DNA from 2 places in the Levilactobacillus muriae genome. Region 1 is predicted to be linked to the other one. Evidence: riboswitches for the same ligand, from Rfam matches in the RefSeq annotation. Region 1 holds a riboswitch; the other holds the start of a gene.
What was found. Region 1 has a riboswitch for thiamine pyrophosphate ahead of ACKTSF_RS10805 (ECF transporter S component). Riboswitches for the same ligand answer to the same signal wherever they lie in the genome.
Positions count from the first base shown of each region.

Region 2: another riboswitch for thiamine pyrophosphate. It lies ahead of ACKTSF_RS11825 (RNA-guided endonuclease InsQ/TnpB family protein); the one in region 1 lies ahead of ACKTSF_RS10805 (ECF transporter S component).

Region 1 is NZ_BAAFRU010000015.1:50,920-58,658, reverse strand. Features, by position in the region: gene ACKTSF_RS10835 (LBP_cg2779 family protein) at 1-6, opposite strand, end outside; gene ACKTSF_RS10830 (hypothetical protein) at 271-441, shown strand; gene ACKTSF_RS10825 (hypothetical protein) at 1,015-1,377, opposite strand; gene tenA (thiaminase II) at 1,423-2,112, opposite strand; gene ACKTSF_RS10815 (energy-coupling factor transporter transmembrane component T family protein) at 2,138-2,791, opposite strand; gene ACKTSF_RS10810 (ABC transporter ATP-binding protein) at 2,788-4,224, opposite strand; gene ACKTSF_RS10805 (ECF transporter S component) at 4,424-4,978, opposite strand; TPP riboswitch at 5,063-5,154, opposite strand; gene ACKTSF_RS10800 (D-alanyl-D-alanine carboxypeptidase family protein) at 5,365-6,537, shown strand; gene ACKTSF_RS10795 (serine hydrolase) at 6,849-7,739, shown strand, end outside.
Region 2 is NZ_BAAFRU010000019.1:20,678-28,416, forward strand. Features, by position in the region: gene rlmD (23S rRNA (uracil(1939)-C(5))-methyltransferase RlmD) at 1-1,331, opposite strand, end outside; partial or broken gene ACKTSF_RS11815 (ABC transporter permease) at 1,666-1,932, shown strand; gene ACKTSF_RS11820 (oxidoreductase) at 1,944-2,780, shown strand; TPP riboswitch at 2,828-2,933, shown strand; gene ACKTSF_RS11825 (RNA-guided endonuclease InsQ/TnpB family protein) at 3,114-4,334, shown strand; gene thiM (hydroxyethylthiazole kinase) at 4,942-5,730, shown strand; gene thiD (bifunctional hydroxymethylpyrimidine kinase/phosphomethylpyrimidine kinase) at 5,748-6,563, shown strand; gene thiE (thiamine phosphate synthase) at 6,563-7,219, shown strand.

The sequences.
Region 1 (7,739 bases):
ATTCATTAATATCCCTCCAAATGATGATCCAAATTACTGCTTACGTTTATTATACTAAAGTTTTGCAAAAGCGGTGAAATAACCCTCGATATCTGCAATTTTTTTTGTTTTCTACTTGATGAACAGGACAAAATTGCGTAAACTTATATCCAATATAACAATTATCGTTGATTAGTGCGTGAATTGTTAACGTAATTTGGTCAACCTGTCATGGTTCTGTGATATTGCTGGCTTAAGCTAGGCGGTAAGAAAGACCGACGAGGTGACAGGATGAATCTGAAACATGTAATTTCGAGTTTGACCACGGCAGTTGTGCTGTTGGCCATTGTTAGTGTGTTCTCCTGGTTCACCATGGGGAAACGTACCGTGACCCACGTCAGTACACAACCCGCAACGGTTAACGTTACGCGGACACATGTTTCACGGATTCACGTTAAATAATTGCGGTTCGACACACCGCCACCGGGGCCGGATTAACCGGCTGTACCATCTTAACTATCGGTAATCATATTGATTACATGACTACAGTCTCTTGTAGTTTATCAAGCGGGGAAACAGGCTAACTTCGGTTAGTCTGTTTCTTTTTGTCCTGAATTTCTAAATCACATGTGTCAGCGCCTTACCGGGCGGCGTAAATAAGCCGGAACGCATGGACGGACGGTCAGAGCCAAAGAGCGGTCTCTGGCCTTGCTTTGAACCGCTGAGAAACGCGTTTCAAAGACACCAAAGTTCTAAGTGGCAAAACTCACCACTAAGAACTTTCCCATGGCTGGGCTTATTTACGCCGCCCTCACGGCTCACATGGATTTAGAATTCGGTTTGTGAGTGTTTTTTTAGCGCCTGGAAATTTCACTGTTTTGAGATGGTTTTCCAAATTAAAAAAGTCCGCCACCGTGGACGGACTGAGTTTATCAATAAATTGTGAGTTGAACAGAAAAATTAGCGTAATGTGATACTCAGTAAACAGGTGAAGGTAAAAGCACACATTACAGATGACAAGTCACCGGTTCATCCTTAGAAGTGAAACCACTCGCTCTGGTTGCGGCGAACTTCACCGCGTAGGCCAAAGAAGGCAACCATGAACGCTGCGGCCAATAGGGCTAAGACAATCGTCCAGAACCACGCGTGAGTGTGGATAAACGTGAAGTATGCAAACCCTAATGTGCTCAGTGCAATCAAGAATAAGTTGACTGGTAGATTCTTACTGTGGATGAAGGCAGTGGCTAAGGCTAGAACCACTGCGCCCCCGAACATGTCGTCACCGGACAACCGGGTTCCCAGGCCACTGAACAGCGCGTAGACCTCAATGATGAGTCCCAACGCTAAGGCCAAGTAACCGAAAGACTGCAAGAATGTTAATTGGCGAATTCTCTTCATCGACGACACCACCTTTCTCTCTTACGGTGGCTCTAGTATACCGCATTAATTTTCAGCTGAAAAATCTGACGACTGTGTGTAAGTGGGGATATTCCAATTTTCGTGGTCAAGAGCCATTTGCCAGAAGTTCAGTTCGTACCAACTGCTTTTTTCAAAGATGTCGAGCAACGTGGCGATATTGGCTGGTGTCGCGACATGGTTAGCGAGTGCCAGTTGGTCTGACATCATCCCGGTATAGTCGTCGGCATCATAGGTATCCAGCCAGTCCTGATAAATGGGGACGGGTGATCCCGCTTGAGCCAGCTCCTTACCAATTTCGGCGTAGAGCCAGTAGCAGGGCAGAAGACCCGCCACTGCACCAGCGGGACCAGTTGTGGCCAATGCACGATAGAGGTGGCTGGTATAGGCGTAGCCGGTCGGGGCCACGGGGGTTGCGGCGACCTCTGCTGTCGTGATGTTGAGGCGGTCAAAGAAGGCTTGACGCACGGCAATTTCACCCTGACGTAAGTGTTCAGCACCGGCGTGAAGCTGTTTGGCAACGCGTGGATCGGTACTCTGGTCGCCAGCTAAATCGTGAATTCTGCCAAACTCCTGCAAGTAGTAGTGATCCTGAATCAGATAGTAGCGGAAAGTCTCACGTGGCAGGGTACCTGCACACAGCTGGGTGATGAAGGGGTGGTGCTTGGAAGCCGTCCACGAAGCTAGTGTGGCGGCATGTGCTTGATCGGTAAACATAACAAAACTCCTTTAAAATTAACGGTTAGGGTAGGCCAACGAACAGGCCGACCTGGACCAAGACCAGGCTACCTCCGAAGAACCACCAGTCGCGAGTCACGAGGGGCACGGTCAGTGAGTGCGTCCGTGGTGCACCTTCCACGAAACCGTGGGAGGTCATGGCCGCGGCCAGTTGATCCGACCAGTTCATCGCGGCCAGAATGACTTTGAAGTACAAGCGGGGCGACCAGACGTGTAGGACTTCTCCGCGCATCAGGGCCGCGGCCCGAACGGTGGAGACTTCGGCCTGAATCTTGGGCATCAGGTTGAAAGCTGCCAGAAAACCATAAGCAAATTTGCTAGGCAGTTTGGCGTTTTGCTCCAGCGAGCGAGTCAGCCATAGCGGCTTGGTGGTCAACGTGAACCAGCCACCCATGTAGACGTAGACGAACATCCGTGTGAAAATCACGATGAGAAAGTGCGTGGAAGCATCCCCGCGAAGCATCAGCGACCAAACGAGGGCGCTGGCGAAGAATAGCGGCACAATCGTCAATAAGAAGAGTCGGCGCCAGGGTACCTGATTGATCAGCATGAGCAGGAGGCTTACAACAATCAGAACAACGTTGACTGTCCACACCTGAACGAAGGAAACTTCTAGTGCAATCAGGACGATCAACGCCAACTTTAGTGAGGGGTTCATGCACTCACCCCCTGATAGGTCAGCTGTTTATCGGCCAATTGTAAGTGCAGATCGACCAAGTCATCCAGCCCACTGAGTTGATGACTGATCAAAATCAGGGTGAGGCCGAGGTCGCGTTGAACCGTGGTCAAGATGGTCATGACTGTTTGAATTGAGGCGTAGTCCAAGCCTTTCAAAGGTTCATCGAGCAACAGAACGTCCGGTGCCATCATGAGCATGCACAGAAGCTGCAACTTTTTCTGCTGGCCGCTACTCAGAGAATAGAGTACCTGATTGTCGCGACCCTCTAGACTGAGATCGCGCAGTAGGGAGTGGATCCGTGATGACGTGAAGTAGGTGCTATTGCCGTATTTCTGTGAAAGGGCCAGTTCCTCGGCGACGGTGACGTTGAGAAATTGCGCGGTGGCTGACTGAAACATCAGAGCAACTTGCCGAGCGTAGTGCCGTTTCCGGATTTTCTTGATGTCAGTGTCGCGGTAAGCAATGTGGCCCTGATAGTGTCCCAAACGCACGAGAGCCTTGAACAGCGTAGATTTACCACTACCGTTGGGTCCGGTGATTAGTGTCGTCCGGTGCGCGTAAAAGGTTAAATCTTGGGGCGTCAGGAGCTGGCGGTCACTGTGAGCTAAGCCCAGTTGGCTGCCATGCAGGCAGATTGTGAGTTGTTCAGTTGGCAACTGGACGTGTGACAGTCGCAGCTGTTGTGGCGTAAAGGCTGCAAAGCGTTGCTGGGTCTCATCCGCTGAGAGCAACTCGAGTTGACCATCGGCCAAGACGGCGAGGTGGTCGACCCACTGCTGATAGCCGCTGAGATCGTGATCGGCCAGGACAATTGTCTTGCCACGGTCGGTGCAGAGCGCCACCAATTTTTCCAACAGGATCAGGCGAGTTGGTGGATCAATACTGGCAAATGGTTCATCTAAAAGAATGACATCGCTGTTCATAGCAACGATGATGGCCAGTGCCACCTTCTGTTGCTCACCACCGGAGAGTTGCATGAGCTTGCGAAATTTTAAGTCTAGAATTCCCACGAAGGTCAGGGCGGCATCGCTGCGTTGCGCAATCTGTTCGGCCGGTACCTGTTGATTTTCAAGGGCAAAGCGCAGCTCGTTCTGGACGGTATCCATGGTGAACTGCGTACTGGGCTCCTGAAAGAGCATGGCGACGGTGGCGGCCCGCTGCGTCGGTGCGACAGCGCTGAGTGGGTGGCCATTAAAGGTAATGGCAGTGTCGGCGTTGGGCAGCAGTCCGGCAATCAACTTGAGTAGCGTGGATTTGCCGCCGCCGGATACGCCGGTCAGTAGTGAAAATTTACCAGCGGGAAAGGTGCCAGAAAGGTGATTCAGCACCGGCTGATCTTGCTTCGGATAGGTGTAAGTGAGTGATTGTACCGTGACGGTAGCCAAATAAATTCCCCCAATACTACTTGTCATACTTGAAAATGAGCTGCTGATTATAAGTTGAAAATTAATGTCTGTGGTGAAGCTGGAAGGGCCAGTTGAACACGGCCCTTCCAAGCTTTAAATAGTCTATGTGATTGTATCGTAGGACACAGTTGACTTGAATAAGGGATGGCAAAGTCTTGCTTTTCATTGCACAAATCACAGTGTCAGGTAAGGCGGCAACTGAGATTTAGGCCTTCAAGACGTGGGCACGGACCAGGAGATTGTTGATCAGCTTGGTCAGCACGCCACCGAAGATGAAGACGGACAGCAACCGCACGCAGAACAGGAGTAACAGGAATGGCAGGTGGTAAGCCGCATACCCGTTACGAATCAGGTCCCACGCAAAGGTAACAATGGTCGTGGTCAACGTGCTCATGGCCAACGTGAACCAGCCGTAACGTTTGTAGCCGGTGAAGATGAAACCGAGTTCGGAACCAAAACCTTGGAGTACACCTGAAATTAACGTGCTAGCTCCCCAGATGCCGCCAAGGAACATTTCCACCACGGCACCCAGCAGTTCGCCCAAGGTTGCCGCACCGGGAATCCGAATGACAAAACCAGCGAGAGGACCCGCCATTACCCAGATACCCAACAACAGTTCATTTGCTAGAGGTTGTAACCCAAATGGCGCTAAAGCCGCCGCTAAAATCGTGTAGACCGGACCAATTGCCCAGAAGATAACACCCATAAAAATTGCAATAATCGTCACTAAAATAATATCTCTAATATGCCAACGTTTCATAAACATCCGCCTCCTAAAATTTAGACGCTGAGGGGCCACCAATGCTAAAAAAATCCCCACTAAGTGCATTAGTGGGGTCATTGATAGCTATTGATTACGCGTTCCCTTCGCTGGTATTAGCCAGAGCAGGTTCAATGGGTTTGATCTCAGCCGCGATGGCACCCCAGTCGTATTTGATTAATCTTAGCTTAACGAGTTTATCCGGGAATTGCAACCACAGCCGGTAAAAATCGTTTCTATGGCATGAGCTGTTCAGCGGCGAAATTATTTTTACAACTACGTTACAGTCGCGCCACTATCCCCAAAAGTGCTTTTGGTTGCTGGGGAAGAGTGCTATTCTAATCGTTAGTTGTCTTAATTATTGTCGGATTGGAAGGATTCAAGTTATGCGTAAAGGATATATGAAACGCGGTCTCATCGCTTTTACCGTTGCCATTACGGTGGGCGGTGTGGTCGGTCCGGTTGTGTCGGTGAATGCTGCGACGGGGTATAAGACCGTTAATACGAAATCAATTAAGAAGACGGCCTATCACAAAAAGAGTACTAAAGGGGCCATCTTTAACAAGAAGCACACCCGTAAGGTTATTAACCTAACTGCGCACCCCCACACCACGTGGTATGCCACGAAGCAGGCGACGATGAAGCACGGGAAGACTAGGGGTGTTTACCTCTACATCAAGAATAGCCAAAACAGCGTCAAGGGTTGGATCTGGCGGGGTTACCTAAAGGCGGGCAAAGCACCGTTCGTCTTGACCAAGGCCAAGGCCGCCGTTGCCATGGACGCAAAGACGGGGAAGGTCGTTTGGGCTAAGCATGCTAACACGGCACGCCCAATCGCCTCGGTTTCTAAACTGATGACGTTGTACCTGACGCTGAAGAAAATTGATGGCAAGTCGCGTAACTGGAATCATAAAATCAAGATTACCAGTCGTGGGCTGGTTTCGATGAGTCGTAGCGCCGACTATGGGGGCTTTCACTTTAAGCTGAACCACAAGTACACGGTACGCCAGCTCTACTACGCGGCGTTCCTGGATTCCTCTAACAATTCGGCTATTGCGTTGGGGCAATGGGTCGGCGGTAGTAACGGTAAGTTCATTCGGAAAATGAATGCGCAGGCCAAAGCGTGGAAGATGGGGAAAGCCCACTTCGTTTCAGCATCAGGGTTGGAAAATAGTGACCTGCGACAGTACGGTTACGCGTATGGCAAGGCTAACGCCAACGAGGTTTCGGCCAAGGACGTGGCCTTGATTGCCCGGTACTTGATCACCAAATATCCACGAGTCTTGAAGGATGGTAAGATTGGTTCAATAACGATTAACGGACAGGTTTGTCATAACTATAACAACCTGCTGAAGGGACGAAAATATTACAGGGCCTCTTTGAAAGTTGACGGCTTAAAGACGGGGTACACGCCGTTAGCTGGCTATTGTTTCGTCGGCACCGGTCAAAAGTCTGGGAAGCACCGGGTGATCACGGTTGTCTTACACGATGAGAATGAGTTCACGGAAACTAGGTCACTCATGAACCACGCTTATGGTATGAGTCGCATGAATAATTAGATGATAGGCTGACCTAGAAAATTTAAACCAATAAGGGTCGAAAGTGTTCAGTGGGAATCGGTGGATCCTGGCTGAATACTTTTTGCCTTACCAAGATGTCTAAAGGCCAGTCGGTCGACGAGGGTAGTAATGGTACTCCCCCCAACGATGAAGCCAGCAATTAGTTCAGCCGGCAAGCGATGGATTACGGTAAAATTACGGTCTCAACAACTAGGTTACAAAGTCGTGTAAACCCTTGTCGAAGGTCCATTTACCATGGTAGGCTGACTGTTAGAGTTTCGGAAACGTTTAGAAAAGGGGAATACATACCAATGAGAATGACAAAGTTCAAAGGGTTCATGCTGGCCCTGTTGTTTACGGTGACATTAGGGGCCACCGCAAGTGTTCAGGTGACCGCTAATGCTGCCACCTACACCACAGTGTCAACGAAGAAAGTCACGAAGGCCGCATATCACAAGAAGAGTACGTCGGGTGCCATTTATAATAAGGCACATAACAAACGGATTGCGACGATGAAGGGCTATCCCAATACGACCTGGTATGTGACGCAACAGGCCACACTCAAGCATAGCAATACCAAGGGAATCTATTATTATGTTGCGAACAAGAGTGGTTCCGTTAAGGGCTGGATCTGGCATGGTTACCTGACGAAAGGAACAGCACCTTTTGGACTGAAGTACGCGAAGAATGCCGTGGCTTTGGACTATACGACGGGTAAAGCTGTTTGGTCCAAGAGTGCCAACACGGCACGCCCAATCGCTTCCGTTTCCAAGCTGATGACGTTGTACCTGGTCTTGGACAAGGTCAACAATGGATCTGGCAAGTGGACCGATATCGTGAAGACCAGCAACAGTGGGTTAGTGGCGATGGGAAATAGTGCAAGTTGTGGGGGCTTCAAGTTCTATAGCAACCACAAGTATACGGTCAAGGAATTATATGACGCCGCACTGTTGGATTCGTCTAATAACGCTGCTATTGCTTTGGGCCAATGGGTCTCTGGTAGCAATGCCAAATTCATCAAGAAGATGAATGCCCAAGCACAGTCCTGGAACTTGGACAAGGCTAGCTTTGTGTCCGCCTCTGGCTTAGAGAACAGTGATTTAAAGGCATTTGGCTACAACTACGGATCAGCCAACGCCAATATGGTTTCTGCCAAAGATGTCGCACTGATTGCGCAGCATCTCATCAAGGATTACCCACGT
Region 2 (7,739 bases), on a different contig from region 1:
TCCAAGCCAGTACGGGGTGGATCGACCACAATGGCATCCGGATGGAAACCAGTCATAATCCACTTTGGTAGGAGTTCTTCGGCCGTACCAAGTTCATAGTGGGTGTTGGTGATACCATTAGCAGCGGCGTTCTCATTGGAATCCGCCACAGCTTCTGGGATCACATCCATACCACGTACTTCCTCGGCAACATCTGCTAGGGAGAGACCAATTGTTCCGATACCAGAGTAAGCATCGACAACGGTCTCGCCGGGCTGTAAGTTCAGTGCCTTCTTGGCTTCACCGTAGAGAACTTCCATTTGTGACGGGTTCAGCTGGAGAAAGGCCCGTGCGGAGAGCTTGAAGGCAAGACCGTCGAGCTTTTCCGTAATGGCTTCAGCGCCTGCCAGATGAACCGTTTCGTCACCCCAGATGAGGGAAGTCTTGCCAGGGTTGATGTTTTGCATGACGGAAGTGACTTGGGGCAGTTCATCTGCAATCCGCGTCAACAGGTCATGCTTGTGTGGTAATTTTGGCGAATTGGTGATGACTACCAGTTGGACATCGTCAGTATGAGCTGCGGCGCGAACTACCAGCGTTTTAACGATACCGGATTCAGCTTCTTCGTCGTAGATCGGCATATCTAAATCCTGGAGCATCTGCACTACGGCACGCATGACAGTCATGGTCACGGGCATCTGGACGGAACAGGTCTCTAGGTCAACCAGGTCGTGGCTGCGCTCAGCGTAAAGGCCGGCTTCGACCTTCCCCTCTGCATTGCGACGAACCTGGAATTGGGCCTTGTTCCGGTAGCCGTAAGGGTCGTCCATCCCCAAGGTTGGTCGTAAATCGTAGTGGCGGTAGCCCTCGGGCTTGTAGCGTTCGAGAGATTGGGCAACGACATCTCGCTTGAAGGCCAATTGACCAGGATAGTCTAAATGTTCCAGCTCAAAACCACCGACTTGATCGGCGTAGCTGTCGCGGGGTTCCACGCGGTGAGGACTGGTCTTACGGACGCGGTGAATCTTGGCCCGCAGGTAACGCGTTGCCACACTGGTGACCTCGGCAACGACTTCTTCATCCGTTAAGGCACCGGGGATGAACACGGCCATCCGCTTGTAGTAGCCGATACCTTCACCGTTGATGCCCATGCGCTTGATGGTTAGTGGGAAACGCTGGCCAACTTCGACTTGAATTTGGGGCGTTTCTTGGCGTGGTCGCCGGTTCGTTGGCCGGTGGTTAGTGTTGGGCTGGTAATGGTTTCCAGCACCGTGTTGGCGCCGGTCGTTGCGGTCATTGCGGTCATTGCGGTCGTTATAGCCGCGGTGATTCTTTGACTCATAATTTGGCATATTTTCTCCTACTAGGTTGACGTTAGTTAAGTTAAATTCTTAATTCCGAACAGTTACGGTCTTGAATAGTATACCAAACTTTAGAGCATACCGGGGCCGTGAGCTTTTTTTACCAAATTGAAGCCGTTTCCATAGGCAAGGTGGCCCCGTTTGGGTACAATAAGCTTATATGCGTTTATCGCTCACACCGGCGGTTGATTGCGCCTTATCGCGGGTCGCAAATTGGCTGTGGCGCTGCGGGCGGACGCTCCGAGCCAAAGGGCGGTCTCGAAGCTTGCTTTGAACCTCTGAGAACCGAGTTTCAAAGGCACCAATTCTCTAAGCGACGAAGGACGCTTCTCGCGACATGATCCGGGCCAGTATCAAGACGGGCATGCAGCCAACCATCGACTCCGCCAAGACCGTGGGGATTGTGAGTCTGCCGGGAATGATGTCCGGGGTGATTTTTGCTGGTGTGGACCCGGTTCGAGCAATTAAGTATCAGATCATGGTCACCTTCATGTTAATGTCGGCGACGAGTATTGGCTCGGTATTGGCCTGTTACTGGGCCTACCGAGAGTTCTATAATGAACGTAAACAATTAGTTGGTTCGTCAAATTAGGAGGAAAATATATGGCACATCGAAAAGTTGCGTTGGTTACAGGTGCATCGTCAGGAATTGGCAATGCGATTGCACGGAGTTTACATCGAAACGGGGTTACGGTGTACGCCGGGGCGCGGCGGGTCGGCCGGATGAATGATCTCGACGACCTAGGCATCACGACGCTGGCACTTGATATTACCGATCCGGCTAGCGTGGAAAGCGCGGTCGACCGGATCGTCAACGAGACTGGTCGGGTGGATATCTTGGTCAACAATGCCGGGTATGGCTTGATGGGTGCGGTCGAAGACGTTCCCATGGCACAGGCAGAGGACCAATTCAACGTGAACCTCTTTGGGGCGGCACGGCTGATTCAGTCGGTTCTGCCCATGATGCGCCAACAGCACGCCGGTCGGATCATCAACGTGACATCGGTCGATGGCAAGGTGGCCCAGCCCTTTGGCGCGTGGTATGTGGCCTCTAAATTTGCCTTGGAAGGGCTATCAGATGCGCTACGCTTGGAACTCGACCCTCAGGGCATCCACGTGGCGGTGATTGAACCGGGAGCAATCCAATCAGAATGGGCAGATATTGCGGCTGACCATTTGCAGGAACTGTCCGCGAATGGCCCGTATGAGAAGGATGCTGGCCGAGCAGCGGCGATTCTAAAGGCTGTCAAGAAGTTCTCCAGTAAGCCCAAGGTCGTTGCCCGGTTGGTGGACAAGGCGGCACTGTCTCGGCGGCCCAAGACCCGTTACTCGGCGGGCGCGGGGAGTCAAATCTTGTGGGTGCGGCGTTTCCTGTCCGATAAGATGATTGACCGCATGTGGCAAGTCATTGGTAAAGCGGCTGAACAGATTACCCGGTAACGCGAGAACCGTTGACGTGGCGGTAAAACCTGTTATGCTTAAATTAACCAGTACACTAGGGGTGTCCACGACGGGCTGAGATGCGGCGAACTCCGCAATCCCTTGGAACCTGTCAAGCTCAAACTTGCGAAGGGAATGTGTCGTGGCACGGCAACGGGCCGCCAGTTCACTAACTTTGTGAGCTAGCGGCCCGTTTTTATTAAAACTAAGGCAGAAAACCCACGATTTCAATCGCTGGATGAATGTCAGAACTTAAACCCTCCTTAAACATACGTTCCCCTATTGGACTACCGGATATGGTATACTAAGTCCAACCTACAGGGGAGGTAGCCGATGGTTAAACTAGGACGTACGATTAAGTTGCGACTCTATCTAGACACGATTCAAGCCGGTGAATTTCTAGCTATGACCCAAGAATATCAGCGATTAGCGAACATTGTCAGCCAGTGGGTCTTTGACCACGACTTTCCACTGAGTTGGTTGAAAATAAATAACCATCTGTATAAAAAGTTTAGACAAGAATCGGCGCTCAATAGTCAAATGGTGCAATCGGTCTTTCGCACGGTTGTCGCTCGTTACAAGACGGTTCAGGAACAAATGAAACAACATGCTTATCGCTACAAGGCAACCGATAATAAGTGGATTCAAATTCCGCGAGACTTGACGTGGCTGGAAAAACCGATTTATTTTCGCCGGCCTCAAGCCGATTTGGTTCGTCAGAGTAATTATTCTTTCGTCAATGGCATGACCCAGATCTCCATCACCACTCTTGGGAAGCGAACGAAGCTAGCTTTTACCAATAAAGGTTTTGAAGACTACTTTCAGGGCGACTGGAAGTTAGGGACTGGCAAACTGGTCCACAACCAAGGAAAATGGTTCCTACATATTGGCATCACTAAGGATATCACTGATTTTGACAAAGGAAATAGTCCTCAGATTGTCGGTATTGACCGTGGCGTGCGCTTCTTGGCCACCGCATATGACCATCTGGGAAAGACTACTTTTTTCGATGGTCAGAAGATCCTACTTCGGCGGAAGAAGTTCTTGGAGAATCGGCGCCGTCTCCAAAGTAAAGGGTCCAAGTCAGCCAAGAAGAAGCTGAAGCAACTGGCCCAACGAGAGAACCGCTGGATGGCCGATGTGAATCATCGGTTGGCTAAGACACTCGTTGCATTATACGGTTCACATACGGTTTTTGTTTTGGAAGACTTAACCAACGTGACCTTCAATACCGAAGACTTACCAAAATCCTCACGTAACAGCCATCGTTCTTGGGCTTTTTTCCAACTGGAAGCATTCCTAACGTATAAAGCGCAAGCGGTTCAGAGTGCCGTCGTGAAGGTATCACCAGCATATACCTCGCAACGCTGTCCAAAGTGTGGGCTGATTGTGAAGACTAATCGCCATCATGACACGCACGAGTATTGGTGTGTGCAGTGCCAGTATCGTTGCAATGATGATCGATTGGGCGCAATGAATATTGAGATGCTTGGACATGAATGGTTGAGCGGTGTCAAACGACCCAAGATTCAAAAGCTAACAACTACCGGGTAAACCTGGTAGTTAAACGGGTAGCCGTCAATTACCCGACGATGTTGCCACTACGAGTAGGAGTGTCTAATAGGCATGTTGGACTACTGTGTCGCCAGACACGTGAGCGACAAGCCTCTGAATTCATTCAGGGCAATTGACTTGGGCGTTGTAATGTTGGATGAATAGCCAATCTGATCGGTCAAGACACGCGAAACGTTGGGGAACATGACTTTAGTGTAGGGTTGGTAAATAATGGTAGCTTAATCGAGTTGCTATGACATTTTGGTAAAGAGTAAGTGTGAAGTTTCAGTTGCAGTGAAAGCGATGTATTAGAAATTAGTGTGTTTTGGGGGAGCAGTCTTGGTTTAGGAGCTTCCAATATTAGTCGTGAGGGCGGTTAAAATAGACTCAGCTGTGGGAATATTCTTAGTGGTTTACCACTTAGAATATTGGTGGATTTGAGACGCGATTCTCAGCGGCTTAAATCCAAGCTCGGAGACCGCTCTGTGGCTCCGGGCGTCCGCCCACCGCGAACCAGTCTATTTTGACCGCCCGGTAAGGCGAGGTTGGTGCTCTACCCTAAAACAGACTGAGCGAATGCATCGGATATTCCTAAGGGGGAAGAAAAATGAAAGTAGACTTGTTAGATACCTTGCGCCACCAGAACCCAATCGTCTTTAACATCTCCAACTTTGTCACGGTCCAGGATGTGGCAAATGGGCTCAACGCGTTGGGTGCGTCACCCATCATGTCCGAGGAAGTCGCTGAGGCCGAGGAAATGGTCGGCTTATCCAGCGCCGTGTGCCTCAACCTGGGCGCATTTACCCAGACGCAGGTTGTCCAGATTCGCAAGGTCGGCGAGGTCGCTAACCAGCAACATAAGCCGCTAGTGATCGATCCCGTGGCTGTTGGGGCAGTGGCCTACCGTAAGACGGTTGCGACCGACCTCCTAACCCATTTTCACCCGGATGTGATCCGCGGAAATGCTGGCGAAATTGCGGCATTGGCCGATGTGGATTGGCAAGCGAAGGGCATCGATGCCGGTGAGGGGACCGGCGACCTAGTTGCGATTGCCCAGGCGTGTGCCCAAAAATTAAACTGTGTTGTTATCTTATCCGGACCGACTGATGTCATCACTGATGGCACCCGAGTCGTCAAGGTGATGAATGGCACACCGCTATTCCAGGTCCACGTTGGGTCGGGTGACATGTTATCAAGTATCGTGGCGGCATTTTGCGCCGTTGAAACGGATTATTTTGAAGCGGCCCAGACAGCTTGTCTGGTCTTTGCGGCAATCGGTGAACGGGTGGCGCAGGCCACGCCGAACCTCGGTGCTGGCAGCTTCAGCGTCCAGTTAATGGACGGCTTACAATTGACGACGACTGCTCAGATCAATGCAATCGCGGTCTATCAGTAGAGAAGGGATGAGTAAGGATGGCAAATGAATTTCCACAAACGTTAACGATCGCGGGGACTGATAGCGGTGGCGGCGCCGGGGTCATGGCCGACTTGAAGACGATGCAGGAACGTAATGTCTTTGGGACGGCGGTGGTTGTCGCAGTCACCGCGCAGAACACGTTGGGCGTTCAGGACTTCATGGCCTTACCACAGAAACTGGTCGATGAACAATTTGCCTCGTTGGCAGCTGATTTTAAAATTCGGGCTTGCAAGACGGGGATGCTAGCGGATGCGGAACACGTCCACGGTGTGGTAGAGAATTTGAAGAAAGTTGATTTTGGCCCACTTACAGTGGATCCGGTAATGATTGCCAAGGGTGGGGCTGCGTTGCTGGCTGACGATGCCGTGGCAACGGTGCGGGATGAATTGGTCCCGTTGGCTGACGTGTTAACCCCTAATTTACCTGAGGCTGAGCGACTGACTAACGTTACGATCACCGATGCCAAGGACATGGAGTCGGCTGCAGTCGTCTTACAGGACTTGGGCGCCAAGAACGTGATCATCAAAGGGGGTCACGAGGCGACGCCGGACAAGGCCAGCGACTTTGTCTTGTTAGCGGACGGCCGGTCATTCTGGCTGTCGGCACCGCGCGTTGACACCGTGCGAACTCATGGCACGGGGGATACGTTATCATCATGTATCACAGCAGAATTGGCGAAGGGCCAGGACTTCGAGTCGGCCATTCGCATTGGTAAGGACTACGTGACGGCAGCCATTGCCAATCCCATTGCAGTTGGAAACGGCCACGGCCCGCTGAATCATTGGGCTTACGGCCAGGGAGGTGCGCACTAATGTCAGTAACTTTTGAGCCCGGTCTATTACGGGCATACTTTGTAGCGGGGAGCCAAGATGTTCCCGGTCAGGACTTGCGAGATGTATTGGCGACCATGTTAAAGGCCGGTATTACCGCGTTTCAGTTCAGAGACAAGGGCACTAGCCAATTAACACCCGAACAGCGGGTGACATTGGGCAGCGATTTGCGCGATCAGTGTCACGAGGCCAGTGTGCCGTTTATCGTGGATGACGATGTGGACTTGGCAGTGTTGCTACAGGCTGATGGCATTCACGTCGGTCAGAGTGACGAAAAGATCACAAAGGTCCTTAACGTGGTCGCTGATCGCGATATGTTCGTGGGCTTGTCCTGCAACACTGCGGAACAGGTGGCCAAGGCAAATCAGATCAAGGGTATTTCCTACATTGGAAGTGGCCCAATCTACCCGACAACGTCTAAGGACGATGCTGATCCCGTCATGGGCGTGAGTGGTTTGAAGGCACTCGTTGAACAGGCGACCGTACCCATCGTCGCGATTGGCGGTGTGACGGTGGCAAGCTTACCGGCCATCGCGGGTACTGGTGCGGCCGGGGTTGCAGTGATTACGTTGTTGACGCAGAGTAGCGACCCAGAAGCGGATACCACAGCCATGCGGATGGCTTTTGCGGCAGTGTAGAGCTATTAAAAGTCTAATATCGAAGAATCACAAAAGCTGCTGACACAGCGAGGGAACACCCACCTGCGTCAGCAGCTTATTTAATAGTTTAATGTGGCCAGTCAGTGGCTTGTGAAAACGCTTCCGACCGGTTTGTAACGATTTATTGATGATGTAACATCGTCAAAAGACATAAATTTAGCCATAAAAAACAAAATCAGTCTAACCGCGTTTAAGTGACGGTAAGGCTGATTTCGCATTTAAAGTTGAGGAAGCTAGTTGACTAGGGCTAACTTCACAAGTACATAATAACACGGATATTTAAGAAAAGCTACCTAAATGGCGAACTTTATTAATTTGTCATATAAGGGGTTAATTGACATAACTAATGTTGGTAGATGGCGATTTGTTAGGTGAACTAGTTTACTAAATAACACATTTTTGCGTTTAAACCGTACACTAAGTATACCGGAAAATAGTGAGATTGGTTTTGAAGTTGGACAATTAGAATAGGCATCGACTATCAGAAAATTCCCCTTAT